2 linked regions of the Alicycliphilus denitrificans K601 genome follow. Each later gene encodes a partner of the first gene's protein in a complex. Links are inferred from orthologs where the notes say so. Each region holds a gene or a part of one and is shown on either strand. Other genes may lie near its edges.

Region 1 (8,878 bases):
CTGGCCAACTATGGCGTGCAGGCCAACCTGGTGTGGGGCGGCCAGCCCCTGGGCCGGCGCCTGGCGGCGCGGCAGCCGGCGCGCAGCGAGCCGGAGAAGGGCTCGATCATCATGGTGCTGGCCACCGATGCGCCGCTGGACGCGCGCCAGCTCAGGCGCCTGGCGCTGCGCGCCGCGGCGGGCCTGGCGCGCACCGGGTCGGTCTATGGCCACGGCAGCGGCGACATCGCGCTGGCGTTCTCCACGGCCTACACCCTGCCGCACCTGCCCACCGGGCTCATGCCCGCCGTGACCCTGGTGCACGAGGCGCTGCTCGACCCCTTGTTCCAGGCCGGCGCCGACAGCGTGGAGCAGGCCATCGTGCACGCGCTGTGGCATGCGCAGGCCGTCACCGGCCGCGACGGCCACCGCCGCGACGCGCTGCGCCCGCTGCTGCAAGCTATGGATAAGTGAGCTGCTTGCGAAGGTGCAGCAAGCGTTACAGGCCATTTTGACTATGAATCAACGAAGGAAGGCCATGAAGATCCTGGTTTCCGTGGACATCGAGGGCGTGGCCGGCGTCTACCACCCCGAGCAGACGCGCGCCGGCAACCCCGAGTACGAACGCGCGCGCCGCCTGATGGCGGCGGAGGCCAGTGCCGCCATCGCCGGCGCGTTCGACGCCGGCGCCAGCGAGGTCTACGTCAACGACTCGCACGGGGGCTTTCGCAACATGCCGCCCGACCTGCTGGACGCGCGCGCCCAGGCCATCCAGGGCAAGCCGCGCTACCTGAGCATGGTGGCCGGCGTGGAGCTGGGCGTCGATGGCCTGGTGTGCATCGGCTACCACGCGCGCTCCAAGGGGCGCGGCATCCTGGCGCACACCATCAACAGTTTCGCCTTCGCGCGCGTTCGCTTCAACGGCCAGGAGCTGGGCGAGCTGGGCATCTACGGGCTGCTTGCCGGCCAGTACGGTGTGCCGGTGATCGCCGCCTCGGGCGACGACGCCTTCATCGCCGAATACCGGGCGCTGCTGCCCGCCACGCGCTTCATCGAGGTCAAGCGCGCCACCGGTTTCGGCAGCGGCACCAGCCTGTCGCCCGAGGCCGCCTGCGCCGCCATCCGCGCAGGCGTGGCCGAGGCCGTTCCCCAGGCGCGCGCCACCGCGCCGCTGGCCATGGCCGGCCCCATCGTCGTCGAACTGCAGACCCAGACCCCGGCGCTGGCCGACCTGTTCTGCCAGTGGCCCACGCTCGCGCGCACCGGCGGCGACGCGCTGCGCTTCGATGCGCCCGACGTGGAGTCCGCGGTGCGCATGCTCAACTGCCTGTCCGCCATGTCGAGCGTGTTGCGATGAACCAGCCTCCCTGCACCCACACCGTCGGCATCCTGGCTGGCATGGGTCCGGCCGCCGGCGTGGACTTCGCGCGCCTGTTCGTGGCCGCCTGCGAGGACTGGCTGCGCAGCCACGGCCACGCCGTGTGCGACCAGGCCTACCCCGCGCACTGGATGGCGCAGCTGCCCATTCCCGACCGCACGCGCGCCCTCGCCGACGGCGCGGCGCCCCAGCCGCTCGAAGCCATGGCGCAGGGCCTGGCGCAGCTGGCCGGCCTGGGCGCGCGCGCCGTGGCCATGCCCTGCAACACCGCCCATGCCTGGCATGCGGCACTGCAGGAGCGCGTGCCCCAGGTCGAGCTGCTGCACATGCCGCGCGAGACGGCGGCCGCGCTGCGCGCGCAGGGCCAGGAGCGCGTGGCCTTGCTCGCCACCGAGGGCAGCTACCGCATCGGCCTGTACGAACAGGCCTTCGCGGCGCAGGGCATCGCCTGCGTGTTGCCCGATGCAAAGGCGCGGCAATGGCTGATGCAGGGCATCTACGACGGCGTCAAGGCCGGCGACATGGCGCTGGCGCAGCAGCGCTTCGTCGCCGTGGGGCAGGCGCTGCGCGCGCAGCATGGCGACATTGCGCTGGCCATGGCCTGCACCGAAATCCCGCTGGCCCTGCCGCAGGCGCCCGAGGCGCAGGGCTGGACGCTGATCGACCCCACGGCCATTCTTGCGCGCGCGCTGGCGCGCCGCGCCTACGGCGCCTAGGGTCTTGCAGCGGGTAGGGTGACGCCCCATGCGCCTGCGCCACATCGAAGTCTTCAACGCCGTCATGCTTACGGGCAGCGTGAGCGCGGCGGCGCGCCTGATGAACGTCACCCAGCCGGCCGTCAGCCGCATCCTGGCCCATGCCGAGCTGCAGCTCGGGTTTGCGCTGTTCCAGCGCGTCAAGGGCCGGCTCGTGCCCACGCAGGAGGCGCAGACCCTGTACCCGCAGGTGCAGCAGCTGTTCGCACAGCTCGATGAGGTGCAGCGCCTGGCCGCCAGCCTGAAGAACCCGCAGCGCCGCGACGAGCTGCGCATCCTCACGGTGTTCGCGCTCAGCGTCGAGCTGCTGCCGCGCGCGCTGCGCGTGTTCCGCGCCCAGTATCCGGGCGTGGCCGTCACCATCGACGCACTGCATTCGCCGCAGATTGTCGCGGCGCTGCTGCGCCAGGAGGCCGACCTGGGCTTCGTCTTCACCGCCGCCGCCCATCCCTCCCTGGTGCAGGAGCACCTGGCCGACGCGCGCATGCTGTGCGTGGCCCCGCGCGGCATGCTGCCCCCGGCGCTGGCGGCGGGCGGGAGCATCGCGCTGTCCGACCTGGCGCAGCAGCCCCTGGTGCGCCTGGCGGCCAGCGACCCCATAGGCACCTTGGTGAACCATGCCTGCAGGGAGGCCGAGGTCAGCCTGCAGGCCCCCTACACGGTGCAGACCTACCACGCGGCGCTGGCGCTGGCCCACCATGGCCAGGCCTGCGCCCTGGTCGATGCCTGCACGGCCGCCTCGGCCGAGCGCGACAAGGTCGATGTGCTGGCCGTGCAGCCGCCCATCGCCGTGCCCGTGCAGGCGCTGCGCCCGGCGCACCGCCCGGCATCGCTGCTGGCGGAGGCCATGTTGCGCTGCATGCGCACGGTGGTCGTCCAGGCGCTGGCTGAATGACGCTCAGCCGGCCAGCGCCTCGGCCACGGCTGCGGCCGTGCCGAAGGCCAGCGTGAAACCCAGCGCGCCGTGTCCGGTGTTGAGCAGCAGGTTGGCGGGCGCGCGTGCGTGGCGCCCCACCACGGGCAGGCCGGTGGGCGTGGCCGGGCGCAGGCCGGCCCAGGGCTGCAGGTCGCGCCCCATGCCGCTGTGCGGGAACAGGGCGCGCGTGGCGGCGCACAGGCTGTCGATGCGCGCCTGCGGTATGTCCATGCCGTAGCCCACGAGCTCGGCCATGCCGGCCACGCGCATGCGCCGGCCCAGGCGCGCGAACACCACCTTGCGGGCGGCATCGGTCACGCTCACGCGGGGCGCCGCGCCGGGCCCGGCGGCGGCATCGAAGGTGATGCTGTAGCCCTTGAGCGGATAGACCGGCAGCGCAAACCCCAGGGTGCGCGCCAGCGCGTGGCTGCTGCTGCCCAGGGCGAGCACGAAAGCGTCGGCCTCGATGGCGCCCGCATCGGTCTGCGCCGCAACGATGCGGCCCGCGGACCGGGTGACCGCCGTGATCCTCGTGCCGAGCACGAAGCGCACGCCGCGTGCCTGCAGCAGGGCATGCAGCCCCTGGCAGACCTGCAGGCAGTCGGCCGCGCATTCGCTGGGCGTGTGGATGGCGCCAGCGATCTGCGCCGCGTAGTGCGCGAGCGCCGGCTCGATCTCCACGCAGCGCGCGGGTGTGACGGCTTCCTGCTCGCAGCCCCAGGCGCGCTGCAGCTCCAGCTGGCGCCGCGCGTCGTCGAGCGAGGCCTGGGTCGCATACAGCACCAGCTTGCCCGTGCGCGAGAAGTCGCACTCCAGCCGCTCGGCGGCCAGCATGCGCTCGAAGCCCTGGCGGCTGCGCGCGGCCAGGGCCAGCAGCGTGGCCGTGCCGCGCTCGGAGGCGCGGCGGTTGCAGGCGCGCAGGAAATCCAGCCCCCAGCGCCACTGGTGCGGGTCCCACCGCGGGCGCAGCTTGAGCGGCGAATCGGGCGACAGCAGCAGCTTGGGCAGCTGCGCCCAGATGCCGGAGTCGGCCAGGGGCTGCACATAGCTGTAGCTCAGCTGGGCGCCATTGCCCCCGCTGGCGCCCGCGCCGGGCCGGGCCTGGTCGACCACGGTGACCTGCATTCCCTGGCGCTGGAGCTCGTAGGCCGTCGCCAGGCCCACGATGCCCGCGCCCATAACACATACATGCATTGAAAAATTCGGCAGATTGCGGATCGCCCCAATGTAGGGCGCGCGCCGGCGATTGAATAATGCCAATGCAGGCGCGGGGCATGACGGAAAGTTATGCGCGGGCCGTGGCGCAAGGCCCGCAGCGGCGGCGCATAACTTTTGCACATACCCCCTGCCACGAAAGGCATTGTTCAAGCGGGCGCGGGCTTTCTACAGTACCGTCGTGACTTGCGTGGCAACCGCAACCACGACTTCGATAAAGCAAAGGAGACGCCATGAAACCCACCACCATCCTGGCCGCAGCGCTGGCCGCCTGCGCCCTGGCCGGCACCGCCGCCCAGGCCGACACCCTCAAGAAGATCGCCGACACGGGCAAGATCACCGTGGCCTACCGCGAATCCTCGGTGCCGTTCAGCTACCTCGCGGGCTCGGGCGGCCCGGTGGGATTCTCGGTGGAGATCACCAACGCCATCGTCGATGCCGTGAAGAAGCAGCTGAACAAGCCGGGCCTGAAGGTGGACATGCAGGCCGTGACCTCGCAGAACCGCATCCCGCTGCTGCAGAACGGCACCATCGACATCGAGTGCGGATCGACCACCAACAATGCGGTGCGCGGCAAGGACGTGCAGTTCGCCATCAACTACTTCTATACCGGCACGCGCCTGCTCGTGAAGAAGAATTCCGGCATCAAGAACTGGGCCGACCTGGCGAGGAAGAAGGTGTCCAGCACCACGGGCACGACCAACGCCCAGGTGATACGCAAGTACAGCAAGGACAACAACCTGGACTTCGACATCGTGCTCGGCAAGGACCATGACGACTCCATGCTGCTCGTGGACGCCGGCCGCGCCGAGGCGTTCGCCATGGACGACATCCTGCTGTTCGGCCTGAAGAACAACGCGCGCAACCCCGCCGACTGGGACGTGGTGGGCGATGCGCTGCAGGTCGAGCCCTACGCCTGCATGATGCGCAAGGACGATCCGCAGTTCCAGAAGCTGGTCAACGGCGTGATCGGTGGCATGATGAAGTCGGGCGAGTTCGAGAAGCTCTACACCAAGTGGTTCATGTCGCCGATCCCGCCCAAGGGCCAGGTGATCGGCCTGCCCATGAGCCAGGAGCTCAAGGACAACCTCACGGCGCAAAGCGACAAGCCCGCCATGTGAGTCCAGGCGGGTGGCGCGGGGTGCGCCAGCGTCAATAATGCGGCGCTCGGATCACTGCCCTGCTGAAAGCCCCGCCCATGCTCGCCCGCCACCAGGACCCCATCGCTGCCATCGCCACCGCCCCCGGGCGCGGGGCCGTGGGCATCGTGCGCGTGTCGGGCCGGGGGCTCGCGCCCTTCGTGCAGGGCCTGCTCGGGAGATCGCTGCAGCCCCGCCAGGCGCATTACCTGCCCTTTCCCGATGCCGCGGGCCGGTCCATCGACCAGGGCTTGGCGCTGTTCTTCCCCGCGCCGCACAGCTACACGGGCGAGGACGTGCTGGAGCTGCAGGCCCACGGTGGCCCCGTGGTGCTGCAGCTGTTGCTGGCGCGCTGCCTGGAGGCGGCGCAAGCCGTGCTGCCGCGCCTGCGCCTGGCCGAGCCGGGCGAATTCACCGAGCGCGCCTTCCTCAACGACAAGCTCGACCTGGCCCAGGCCGAGGCCATCGCCGACCTGATAGACGCCAGCACCGAGGCCGCGGCGCGCAGCGCGGGCCGGTCGCTGTCGGGCGCGTTCTCGCAGGAGATCCACGGCCTGCGCGACGCGCTCGTGCACCTGCGCATGCTGGTCGAGGCCACGCTCGACTTCCCAGAGGAGGAAATCGACTTCCTGCGCAAGGCAGACGCGCGCGGGCAGCTATCGAACCTGCAGCAGACGCTGGCCGCCGTGATGCAGCGCGCCAGCCAGGGCGCGCTGCTGCGCGAAGGCATCAAGGTGGTCATCGCGGGCCAGCCGAACGCGGGCAAGAGCTCGCTGCTCAATGCGCTCGCCGGGGCGGAGCTGGCCATCGTCACCCCCATCGCGGGCACCACGCGCGACAAGGTTCAGCAGACCATACAGATCGAGGGCGTTCCGCTGCACATCATCGACACGGCTGGCCTGCGCGAAAGCGCCGACGAGGTCGAGCGCATCGGCATCGCGCGCGCCTGGGACGAGATCACCCAGGCCGATGCCGTGCTGTTCCTGCACGACCTCACGCGCCTGGATGCTCCCGAATACATAGCTGCCGACGCGCTCATAGCAAGCACCCTGGTCCAGAAACTGTCTGAAAGCGTGCCGGTCATCGACGTCTGGAACAAGACCGACGCCGCTGCCCGCCCGGCACCGGCCGCCACGGCGGGCCGGGCGGCGGTGCAACTGTCGGCGCGCACCGGCCAGGGGCTCGACGCCCTGCGGCGGGAACTGCTGCGGGTCGCGGGCTGGCAGTCCGCAGCCGAGGGCGTGTACATCGCCCGCGCGCGCCACATCGAGGCCCTGCGCGCCGTGGACGCGCACCTCATGGAGGCCGCCGCGCAGCTCGAAAGCACGGGGCCGGCGCTGGACCTGCTGGCCGAGGAACTACGCCTGGCGCAGAACGCCCTCAACGCCATCACGGGCGAATTCACCTCCGACGATCTGCTGGGTGTCATCTTCTCCAGCTTCTGCATCGGAAAATGAGGTAGCGACAAGGCAATGCATGTGTAAACAATGGTAATGGCCGCTTGTATGGATGCGGTGCGCACGCTACCGTTCGCGCCCGATGAACACCACTCCCTTCCCCAGGGTCGATCTGACGGGCCTGATCGAGGCCATCAGCCAGACCACCGCGGACGACGGCATGAACAATGTGCTCAGCCGCGAGCAATGGGGCCTGCTGTCGTCCTACCTGCAGCCCGTGAATCTGCCGGCCGGCCAGGTGCTGTTTGCGCAGGGCACGAACGACCGCACCCTGTACCTGGTGGAGAGCGGCAGCCTGAGCGTGCATTCGGAGAATGAGAACCAGCGGCTGCGCTTGGCCATCGTGGGCGCCGGCTCGGTGGTGGGCGAGGGGGCGTTTTTCTCGCACCGCCCGCGCAGCGCGACGGTGCAGGCCAGCGCCCCGAGCAAGCTGTGGAGCCTGACGGCGCTGCGTTTTTCCGAACTCGCCAACCGGCAGCCGGTCGTGGCGCTGCAACTGGCCATGGCCGTCGGCGCGGTGCTCGCCAAGCGCCTGGCCAACCGCCGCCGTCGCGTGGCCGCAACCTGAGCCGGGTGGCGGGAGGGCCAGGCGCCCCCGTGGCGGCGTCCTGGCCGGTTGGCGGCATGCCAAACCATGAACCGCGCTGTACACTTGCTGACATTTTTAGCGCTTCTTTGCGAAGGCATGGCATGTCCTTGTTCAGCTGGTTCACCCGCAAATCCAAGCCCCAGGCACCGCGCCAGCGCCAGGCGCATACGATGCCTGCACCGCTGGCCGCGAACGGCGCGGGGTCCGCAGCGCCGGGCCGCAATGGCAATGGCAAGCCCTTGCTGGAGCCCTCCGCATCCCAGGATCCGGCCGCGGCGCGCAAGAACGAGCGCGCGGAGCGGCGCGAGCTGCTGTACACGACGGTGCGCGACGCGATGGTGCGCGCCGGAGTGTTGTCGGCGGGCTACAAGTTCAAGGTGCTTTCACTGGACCAGCGCGGTGCCCAGTTCCTGGTGATGATGGATCTGGCGCAGGAATACAGCAGCGACATGGTGCGCCTGGGCGAGATCGAGGCGCTGATCACCCAGTCCGCCAAGTCGCGCTTCGGCATCGTCGTGCCGGCCGTCTATTGGCGCATCAACGACCAGATCATGGTGGGCGTGTCCATGGGCCCGGCCGCTTCCGCGGCGCGGCCCCAGGCCAGCAGGGTGCCGGAGTTCACCGCGCCCGCGGCGCAGGCCTCGCCCACCCTCTCGCCTCCCCGGCCGGCTGCTGCGCGCCAGCATGGCGTGCCGCCGGCCTCGCGCCCGGCCCCCCTGGTGCCGCCGATCGCGCCCGTCGCGCCGCCGCGCGCCGCCACGGGGTTCGAGCCCATCGAGGCGGACGAGGTTGCGGCCTTCAAGCAGGCGCTGGTGCATGCCGCCGCGGCGCGCGCGCCGGCGCCCGCGGCGGAACCGGGCACGGCTACGCGCAGCGGCCCCCTGCTGCCCAAGAGCACCGGCTCCACGGGGTTCGAGGACACCGTGATGCCCACCCAGGACGCGCCCTCGTCCGACCTGAGCTCCACGCAGTACGGCGACCTGCGTTGATACGGCTTCGCGCCTTGTTCTCTGACTGATTGCAAACCCGTACGCGTCAGCGGCCGCTGAAATCCACCAGGGTGTAGAGCGGCAACCCGCTCGCGCGCAGGCGCGCCGAGCCGCCGAGTTCGGGCAGGTCGACGATGGCGGCGCCTTCCATCACGGTGGTGCCCAGTTTTTCCAGCAGCTTCTTGCCCGCCATCATCGTGCCGCCGGTGGCGATCAGGTCGTCGATCAGCAGCACGCGGTCGCCGGGCTTCACGGCGTCGGCATGCAGCTCCACGGTGGCGCTGCCGTACTCCAGCTCGTAGGTTTCCTCGACCGTGGTGAAGGGCAGCTTGCCCTTCTTGCGGATCGGCACGAAGCCGACGTTGAGTTCGTAGGCCACCACGGCCCCGAGGATGAAGCCGCGCGCGTCCAGCCCTGCCACCACGTCGGGGCGCATGGCGCGGTCCATGTAGCGGTGCACG
Region 2 (8,916 bases), 4.9 Mb from region 1 along the record:
CCAGCCGCGACAGAATGGATTCGGCCTCCTGGCGCGAGCCGCCGCACATGGCGGGGTGGGGCTGCAGCGATGCGCATACCGGCGGGCGCCCGGGGTGGCCGAAGATGCGGCAGCGCGCGTCGTCGTCCAGCTGCACGCACCGCACGCCTGCCGGCTTTCCGCCGGGCCTCCCCGGGATGGGGCTGGAGATGGACGGCGCGGTGCAGCAGGCGCCGCAGCCGGGGCGGTAGTCCATCCGGTGTCAGGCGCAGAGGCGCTGCGCAGCCCACAGCACCTGATCGACCACGGCGCGCACTTGCTGGCGCTGCGCCTCGTCGGCCAGGTCGTCGCCGGCATCGAAGGCGCTGGCGGCACGTGCCAGGGCGTAGTTGCGCGGCGCCAGCCAGCAGCCCAGGTTGACGAGCAGCGGCGCCAGATGGCTCTGCGAGCGCAGGCCGCCCAGCGCGCCGTTGGACGCGCTGAGCACGCCCACCACCTTGCCGGCGAAGGGGCGTGTCACGTCGGTCCAGACCGGATGCCCGGCGACGGGGCTGGAGGCCCAATCGATGGTGTTCTTGAGCAGGCCGGTGTAGCTGCCGTTGTATTCGGGCGAGCAGATGATCCAGGCGGGGTGGGCATCCAGGATTTCCTTGAGCCGGATCACGTCGGGCGGCGTGCCGCGCGCCTCCAGGTCAGCGTTGTACATCGGGATGTCCAGGTCCGACAGCTCCAGCAGCGTGACCTCGGCGCCGGCGTCGCGGCCCATGCGGGCGGCGATGCGGGCCAGGCGCCGGTTGAACGATTGTTGGCGGGTGCTGCCCGCGAAGACGAGGAGTTTCATGGGGCCGGATTGAAGCACAGACCCGGCGCCGGAATCCTGCAATGGTTTCACGTGAAACACGGGCAGGAGCAACGCAGATGGACAAAGATGGGAAAATTGCGAGCTTTCCCTTGCCGTGCCCGTTTCGTCCCATGCTCTACCCCCAGGAATTTGATGTCATCGTCGTCGGCGGCGGCCATGCCGGTACTGAGGCCGCGCTGGCTGCGGCGCGCATGGGCTGCCGGACCTTGCTACTGACCCACAACATAGAGACCCTGGGGCAGATGAGCTGCAACCCCAGCATCGGCGGCATCGGCAAGGGCCACCTCGTGAAGGAGGTGGATGCGCTGGGCGGCGCCATGGCGCTGGCGACCGACGAGGGCGGCATCCAGTTCCGCATCCTCAACAGCAGCAAGGGTCCGGCCGTGCGCGCCACCAGGGCGCAGGCCGACCGCATCCTCTACAAGGCCGCCATCCGCCGCATGCTGGAGAACCAGCCCAATCTGTGGCTGTTCCAGCAGGCCGTGGACGACCTGATGGTGGAGGGCGACCGCGTGGCGGGCGCCGTCACCCAGATCGGTCTGCGCTTTCGCGCGCGCGCCGTGGTGCTCACGGCCGGCACCTTCCTGGACGGCAGGATCCATGTGGGCCTGAACAACTACGCGGCCGGCCGCGCGGGCGATCCGCCGGCCGTGAGCCTGTCGGCCCGGCTCAAGGAGCTGAAGCTGCCGCAGGGGCGCCTGAAGACCGGCACGCCGCCGCGCATCGACGGGCGCAGCATCGACTTCTCGCAGTGCGAGGAGCAGCCCGGCGACGGCATGCCCGGCGGCGTGAACGAGGGTGTGCTGCCCGTGTTCAGCTTCATGGGAAGCACGGTGATGCACCCGCGCCAGGTGCCGTGCTGGATCACGCACACCAACGCGCGCACGCACGAGATCATCCGCAGCGGCTTCGACCGCAGCCCCATGTTCACGGGCAAGATCGAGGGCGTGGGCCCGCGCTACTGCCCCAGCGTGGAGGATAAGATCAATCGCTTCGCCGACAAGGAAAGCCACCAGATCTTCCTGGAACCCGAGGGCTTGACCACGCACGAGTTCTACCCCAACGGCATCTCCACCAGCCTGCCGTTCGACATTCAGTACGCGCTGGTGCGCTCCATGCGCGGCCTGGAGAACGCCCACATCCTGCGTCCCGGCTACGCCATCGAGTACGACTACTTCGACCCGCGTTCGCTCAAGAGCAGCTTCGAGACGCGGCAGATCCAGGGGCTCTTCTTCGCCGGGCAGATCAACGGCACCACGGGCTACGAGGAGGCCGCCGCCCAGGGCCTGTTCGCTGGCCTGAACGCGGCCCTGCAGTGCCGGGGCGAGGCGCCCTGGCTGCCGCGCAGGGACGAGGCCTACCTGGGCGTGCTGGTGGACGACTTGGTGACCAAGGGCGTGACTGAGCCTTATCGCATGTTCACCAGCCGCGCCGAGTTCCGCCTGCAGCTGCGCGAGGACAACGCCGACATGCGCCTGACCGAGGCGGGGCGCCGCATGGGGCTGGTCGATGACGCGCGCTGGGACGCCTTCGCGGCCAAGCGCGACGCGGTTTCACGTGAAACAGAGCGTCTCAAGAGCACCTGGGTGAACCCGCGCATCCTTGCTGCGGCCGAGGCCGAGCGCGTGCTGGGCAAGGCCATCGACCACGAATACAACCTGTTCGACCTGCTGCGTCGCCCGGACGTGGACTATGCACGCCTCATGAGCCTGGATGGCGGCAAGTACGCCAGTGGCGATGTTTCACGTGAAACCCTGGGCGCCTTGAGCGAGCCGGTGATCGAGCAGGTGGAGATCGCGGCCAAGTACGCGGGCTATATCGACCGCCAGAAGGACGAGGTGCAGCGCGCCGCGCACTACGAGCAGTTGCGCCTGCCGCCCGAGCTGGACTACATGCAGGTGTCGGCCCTGTCCATCGAGGTGCGGCAGAAGCTGCAGAAGCACCGGCCCGAGACCCTGGGCCAGGCCTCGCGCATCTCGGGTGTGACGCCGGCGGCCATCTCGCTGCTGCTCGTGCACCTGAAGAAGGGCGGGTTCAAGGGCTTCGCGCAGCCGGCGCCCACGGGGGAGGGCCATGTCGTTTCCGCTTGAAGAAAGAAGGGCGCTGCTGGCCTGCAAGGGCGTGGGGGCGGCGGTGGTGGCCCGCCTGGAGCAGATGGGCTACGGATCCCTGGCGCACCTGGCCAAGGCCAATACCCCGGACATTCTGGCGGCGGGTGCCAGGTTGACGGGATCGAGCTGCTGGAAGAACAGCTCCCAGGCGCGCGCCGCCATCGACGCCGCGCTGGCGCTGGCCCGGAGCCGCCATGGTTGATGCTGCGCCGCTGCGCCAGGGCGTGCAGGCCCTCGGCCTGGACTTGACGGAAGAACAGATCGCCCGCCTGCTCGACTTCCTGGCCCTGCTGCAGAAGTGGAACAAGGTCTACAACCTCACGGCCGTGCGTGACCCGCAGGAGATGCTCACGCACCACCTGCTCGACAGCCTGGCTGCCGTGGCGCCCCTGCGGCGCCACTTGGCGCAGCAGGGCGGGGCGGGGCGGCGCCTGCTGGACGTGGGCAGCGGCGGCGGCCTGCCGGGCGTGGTGTTCGCCATCTGCTGTCCCGATCTGGACGTGAGCTGCGTGGACACCGTGGCCAAGAAGGCGGCATTCATCCAGCAGGCGGCGGCCGCGCTGGGCCTCAGGAACCTGCATGGCATCCACGCGCGCGTGGAAACGCTGGCCGGCCCGTTCGACGTGGTGAGCTGCCGAGCCTTCGCCTCGCTGCCGGATTTCGTGAACTGGTCGCGCCAGGTGCTGGCGCCGCACGCCGTGTGGCTGGCCATGAAGGGCAGGCACCCGCAGGACGAGATCGCCGCGCTGCCCGTAGGCGTGCAGGTGTTTCACGTGGAACAACTCGCCGTGCCGGGGCTGGATGCCGAGCGCTGCATCGTCTGGATGCGGCCCGTGGCTTAAACTCGGGCTCCTCTCCCCGCTGCTAGGCGCTCCCACATGTTCGGCATTGCAGACTACGGCGCATTCGTCGCCGCCATCGTGTTGTTCCTGGCCATTCCCGGGCCGGGCAACCTGGCGCTCATCACCTCCACCGGCAAGGGCGGCGTGCGCGCCGGTCTGGCCGCATGCCTGGGCGTGATCGCGGCCGACCAGGTCCTCATGTGGGCGGCCGTGGCGGGCGTGGCCGGCCTGCTGGCGGCCTACCCGGCGGCCTTCCATGCCGTGCAGTGGCTGGGCGCCGTCTACCTGGGCTGGATGGGCTACAAGATGCTCACGGCCAGGCCGGGCGATGCGCCGGTGCTGCGCATAGAGCCGCGCCACTATTTCCGTCAGGGCGCCGTCATCACGCTGCTCAATCCCAAGGCCATCGTGTTCTACATGGCCTTTTTCCCGCTGTTCGTGAACCCGGCCACGCACCGCGGCCTGGCCACCTTCGCGGCCATGGCGGCCACCATCGCGGCGCTCACCTTCCTGTACAGCCTGGTCGTGGTGCTGCTCACGCATCACCTGGCCGAGCGCATGCGCGCGAACCCCATGGTGGTGCGCGTGCTGGAAAAGACCGCGGGCACCTTCCTTATCGGCTTCGGCATCAAGCTGGCCATTTCGAAATAAAGACCGGCATGGCCAAGATCTTCTGCATTGCCAACCAGAAGGGTGGCGTGGGCAAGACCACCACCTCCGTCAACCTCGCCGCGGGCCTGGCCAAGATAGGCCAGCGCGTGCTGCTCGTGGACCTGGATCCGCAGGGCAATGCCACGATGGGTTCGGGCGTGGACAAGCGCCAGCTCGCGCTCAGCGTGTACGACGTGCTGCTCGAATCGAGCTCCATCAAGGAGGCCGCCGTGCCGGCCGAGCAATGCGGCTACCACGTGCTGGGCGCCAACCGCGAGCTGGCCGGCGCCGAGGTCGAGCTCGTTGCGCTGGAGCACCGCGAGCGCCGCCTGAAGGCCGCGCTGGCCGAGGTGGACCAGGACTACGACTTCGTGCTCATCGACTGCCCGCCGTCGCTCTCCATGCTCACGCTCAACGGCCTGTGCAGCGCGCACGGCGTCATCGTGCCCATGCAGTGCGAGTACTTCGCGCTCGAAGGCCTGACGGACCTCGTCAACACCATCAAGCAGGTGCATGCCAACCTGAACCGCGACCTGCAGATCATCGGCCTGCTGCGCGTCATGTTCGACCCGCGCATCACGCTGCAGAGCCAGGTCAGCGCCCAGCTCAAGGACCACTTCGGCGACAAGGTGTTCGACACGGTGATCCCGCGCAACGTGCGCCTGGCCGAGGCGCCCAGCTACGGCCTGCCGGGCGTGGTGTTCGACCCGGTGGCCAAGGGCAGCCAGGCGTTCGTGGACTTCGCGCGCGAGATGGTGCAGCGCATCCAGCGCATGTGATCCTATCCATGGGTTTCAAGCGGAAAATGCCTCCATGGCTTATCAGGCAAGCGCTAGATGCTATATAAAAAATAGTAATACCGCATGCATCCTTTCCAGGTACTCCTTCTGCCCGGCTGGCAGGACTCCGGCCCTGGCCACTGGCAAACCGAGTGGGAGCGCCTGCACGGCTACCGGCGCGTGCAGCAGCACGACTGGACGCGCCCGCTGCGCGGCGACTGGAGCGCGCGCCTGGAGGAGGTGGTGGCCGACGCCCCGGGCGAGGTGCTGCTGGCCGCGCACAGCCTGGGTTGCATACTCGCCGCGTGGTGGGCTGCGCACACGCGCCACGCGCGCAAGGTGCACGGCGCGCTGCTGGTGGCGCCGGGCGACGTGCAACGGCCCGACCTGGCCGCGCAGATCCGCGGCTGGGCGCCCATCGCGCGCCGGCCGCTGCCCTTTCCCGCCGTGCTGGCGGGCAGCCGCGACGACCCGTACTGCGCCTTCGAGCGTGCGCGCGCCATGGCGCAGGACTGGGGCGCGCGCTTCGTCGACCTGGGCGCGCGCGGGCACGTCAACGCCGAATCGGGGCTGGGCGACTGGCCCGAGGGCCATGCGCTGCTGCAAACACTGATAAACAAGGACTGAAGAACATGGTCACCAAGAAACCCAAGGGCCTGGGCCGCGGCCTGGAAGCACTGCTGGGCCCCAAGGTCGCTGACAAGGCCGAGCAGGCCCAGGCCGAGGCGCAGGGCCTGCCCAGCACGCTGGCGCTCGACCAGCTCGTGCCCGGCGTCTACCAGCCGCGCACGCGCATGGACGAGGGCGCGCTGTACGAGCTGGCCGAGAGCATCAGGGCCCAGGGGGTGATGCAGCCCATCCTCGTGCGCCGGCTGGGCAATGGCGAGAACGTCGGCAAGTACGAGATCATCGCCGGCGAGCGGCGCTTCCGCGCTTCCAGGCTCGCGGGCCTGAACGAGGTGCCCGTGCTCGTGCGCGACGTGCCCGATGAGGCCGCCGCCGCCATGGCGCTCATCGAGAACATCCAGCGCGAGGACCTGAACCCGCTGGAGGAGGCCCAGGGCCTGCAGCGCCTCATCCGCGAGTTCGGCCTCACGCACGAGCAGGCGGCCCAGGCCGTGGGCCGCTCGCGCAGCGCGGCCAGCAACCTGCTGCGCCTGCTGAACCTGGCCGAGCCGGTGCAGACCATGCTCATGGCCGGCGACATCGACATGGGCCATGCGCGCGCGCTGCTGGCACTGGACCGTGCCACGCAGATCACGGCGGGCAACCAGATCGCGGCCAGGAAGCTGTCGGTGCGCGAGGCCGAGGGCCTGGTCAAGAAGCTGGGCGCCGAGTTCAACCTCACGCCGCAAAAGCCCAAGAAGGACAAGTCGCGCGACATGAAGCGCATCGAGGAAGAGCTGTCCGACCTGCTCATGGCCGAGGTCGAGGTGCGCGTGAAGAAGCGCGTCAAGCGCGGCAGCCGCACCGAGGAGATGGGCGAGCTGGCCATCGCGTTCGGCTCGCTGGAGGCGCTCAACGGCCTCATCGAGCGCCTGCGCGGCTGACCCGGCGCCTTCTGCCCCCTGCCGATGCGCCTGTCCTGGCCGCTGCCCGCCTTGCTTGCCTGGGGCGTGGCGTGGCTGCTGCACGCCGTGCTGCAGCCGCGCCTGGGCACCCTGGCGTCGTTGCTGGGCGCCACCGGCGTCGGCGTGCTGGCCAGCCTGTGGGGGCAGAGCTGGTGGCGCAGGGCGTTGATCGCGCTGGGCTTTCCGCTGTCGCTCGCGCTCACGGGCGCGGCAGGGTTGCCGGCCTGGGCATGGCTGCTGCCGCTGGCCGTGCTGCTGCTGGTCTACCCCCTGAATGCATGGCGCGACGCGCCTCTGTTCCCCACGCCGCGCGGCGCGCTGCACGGGCTCGACGCCCTGGCGCCGCTGCCGCCGGGCGCGGCCGTGCTCGACGCGGGCTGTGGCCTGGGCGACGGGTTGCTGGCGCTGCGCGCCGCCTATCCCCGGGCGCGGCTGCACGGGCTGGAATGGAGTTGGCCACTCGCTCTGCTGTGCCGCCTGCGCTGCCCCTGGGCGCATGTGCGGCGCGGGGACATCTGGGCGGCCGGCTGGGGCGATTACCAGCTGGTGTACGTGTTCCAGAGGCCCGAAAGCATGGCGCGCGCGGCGGCCAAGGCGCTGGCCGAGATGGCGCCGGGAAGCTGGCTGGTCAGCCTGGCGTTCGAGGTGCCGGGCCTGGCTGCCTGCGCCCGGCTGCCCGGGTTTGCCGGGCAGGGAGTGTGGATCTACCGTATGGGCGCCAGCGCCGCCGCGCCGCGCGGAGCAACAAAAGAATGCGGGGCATCTGCAGATGTAACGCTATGATTTCACGCAATTCAACCGCGCTTATCGAACCATTCACCGTGATAGAGAGGAAGGAAACCATGTCCCGCAAAACCCTGTCCCTGCTGGCGGCCGCCTGCGCCGTCGTCGCCCTTGCCGGATGCGAAACCACCAATATGAAGATGGGGAGCCAGGATGCCAAGACCGTGGCCACCGGCGCGGCTGCGGGAGGCAGCGCCGCCAATGAGAGCAGCCAGCTCGAACGCTGCCAGTCGCCGCTGGGCACGGTGTCGCTGGTCGAGAACCAGGACGCCGGCTGGTACACCATCCTGCGCAACGAATACAAGCTGCCGCCCACGGCCAACCTGCTGCGCCTGCTGATCCAGCAGTCCAACTGCTTCGTCGTGGTGGAGCGCGGCGCGGCCGGCATGCGCGCCATGGACCGCGAGCGCCAGCTCATGGGCTCGGGTGAGATGCGCGGCGGCAGCAATTTCGGCAAGGGCCAGATGGTGGCCTCCGACTATGGCCTGTCGCCCGAAATCATCTTCAGCAACAACGATGCCGGTGGCGTGGGCGGTGCGCTGGGCGGCCTGATCGGCGGCGGCAGGGGGCGTGCGCTGGCGGCCATCGGCGGCAGCCTCAAGACGCGCGAGGCCAGCGCCATGCTGACTCTGGTGGACAACCGTTCGGGCGTGCAGGTGGCGGCCTCCGAGGGCAGCGCCTCCAAGAGCGACTTCGCCGGCTTCGGCGGCATCTTCGGCGGCAGCGCCGGCGGCGGCCTGGGCGGCTACCAGAACACGGCCCAGGGCAAGGTGATCACGGCTGCGTTCATGGACGCCTACAACCAGATGGTCGTGGCGCTGCGCAACTACAAGGCGCAGAGCGTGCAGGGCCAGGGCCTGGGCGGCGGCGGCAAGCTGGGCGTGGACGGTGGTGCCGCACCGTCGCAGACCAAGGCCGGCGCGGCCATGTCCGTGCGCGAGGCGCAGGAGCGCCTGAACGCCCTGGGCTACAACGTGGGTACGCCCGACGGCTCCGCTGGCCCGAAGACGGCCCGCGCGCTGCGCGAGTTCCAGCAGCAGCAGGGCCTGCCCGTGACGGGCCGTCTGGACGCGGCCACAGCCGGCGCGCTGTCGCGCTGAACCGGGATCATTTCCCGCATGCGAGGCAAAAGCGGCCCCCGGGCCGCTTTTTGCTTGTGCGCCGCCGGCCGCCCGTGGTTCATGCCCCCAGGAACCGCCCCGGCGCCAGTCCCACGGTGCGGCGCACCATGGCGCTGAAGGCACTGGGGCTGTTGTAGCCCAGCTCGGCCGCGATCTGGTTGATGGGCCGGCGGCCCGCGGCCAGAGCCACGGCGCGCGCCAGGATGACCTGCTGGCG

The links.
Region 2: the proteins of mnmE (region 1) and mnmG are in contact, whole or in part, in a solved structure (PDB 9HIP), measured with the Escherichia coli proteins. The link is inferred for Alicycliphilus denitrificans K601 from one-to-one orthologs.

The regions. Positions count from the first base shown.
Region 1 is NC_015422.1:4,971,837-4,980,714, reverse strand. The notes cover bases 4,706-7,640. They hold mnmE (tRNA uridine-5-carboxymethylaminomethyl(34) synthesis GTPase MnmE), read left to right. Parts: upstream 4,706-5,441; coding sequence 5,442-6,839; downstream 6,840-7,640. Other genes in these bases: ALIDE2_RS23440 (hypothetical protein), read left to right, coding at 7,530-7,640; ALIDE2_RS23445 (Crp/Fnr family transcriptional regulator), read left to right, coding at 6,922-7,407; ALIDE2_RS23455 (amino acid ABC transporter substrate-binding protein), read left to right, coding at 4,706-5,364. In the rest of the region: ALIDE2_RS23480 (P1 family peptidase), read left to right, coding at 1-453; ALIDE2_RS23475 (M55 family metallopeptidase), read left to right, coding at 518-1,336; ALIDE2_RS23470 (aspartate/glutamate racemase family protein), read left to right, coding at 1,333-2,073; ALIDE2_RS23465 (LysR substrate-binding domain-containing protein), read left to right, coding at 2,102-3,007; ALIDE2_RS23460 (D-amino acid dehydrogenase), read right to left, coding at 3,011-4,222; more of ALIDE2_RS23455, read left to right, coding at 4,477-4,705; more of ALIDE2_RS23440, read left to right, coding at 7,641-8,417; ALIDE2_RS23435 (adenine phosphoribosyltransferase), read right to left, coding at 8,464-8,878. UniProt on the Escherichia coli protein: Exhibits a very high intrinsic GTPase hydrolysis rate. Involved in the addition of a carboxymethylaminomethyl (cmnm) group at the wobble position (U34) of certain tRNAs, forming tRNA-cmnm(5)s(2)U34.
Region 2 is NC_015422.1:63,453-72,368, forward strand. What follows is about bases 469-3,441. They hold mnmG (tRNA uridine-5-carboxymethylaminomethyl(34) synthesis enzyme MnmG), read left to right. Parts: upstream 469-951; coding sequence 952-2,931; downstream 2,932-3,441. Other genes in these bases: ALIDE2_RS00275 (NADPH-dependent FMN reductase), read right to left, coding at 469-820; ALIDE2_RS00285 (hypothetical protein), read left to right, coding at 2,915-3,154; rsmG (16S rRNA (guanine(527)-N(7))-methyltransferase RsmG), read left to right, coding at 3,147-3,441. Also shown: ALIDE2_RS00270 (YkgJ family cysteine cluster protein), read right to left, coding at 1-235; more of ALIDE2_RS00275, read right to left, coding at 242-468; more of rsmG, read left to right, coding at 3,442-3,794; ALIDE2_RS00295 (LysE family translocator), read left to right, coding at 3,831-4,445; ALIDE2_RS00300 (ParA family protein), read left to right, coding at 4,454-5,224; ALIDE2_RS00305 (RBBP9/YdeN family alpha/beta hydrolase), read left to right, coding at 5,309-5,851; ALIDE2_RS00310 (ParB/RepB/Spo0J family partition protein), read left to right, coding at 5,857-6,774; ALIDE2_RS00315 (class I SAM-dependent methyltransferase), read left to right, coding at 6,799-7,578; ALIDE2_RS00320 (peptidoglycan-binding domain-containing protein), read left to right, coding at 7,638-8,678; ALIDE2_RS00325 (AraC family transcriptional regulator), read right to left, coding at 8,758-8,916. UniProt on the Escherichia coli protein: NAD-binding protein involved in the addition of a carboxymethylaminomethyl (cmnm) group at the wobble position (U34) of certain tRNAs, forming tRNA-cmnm(5)s(2)U34.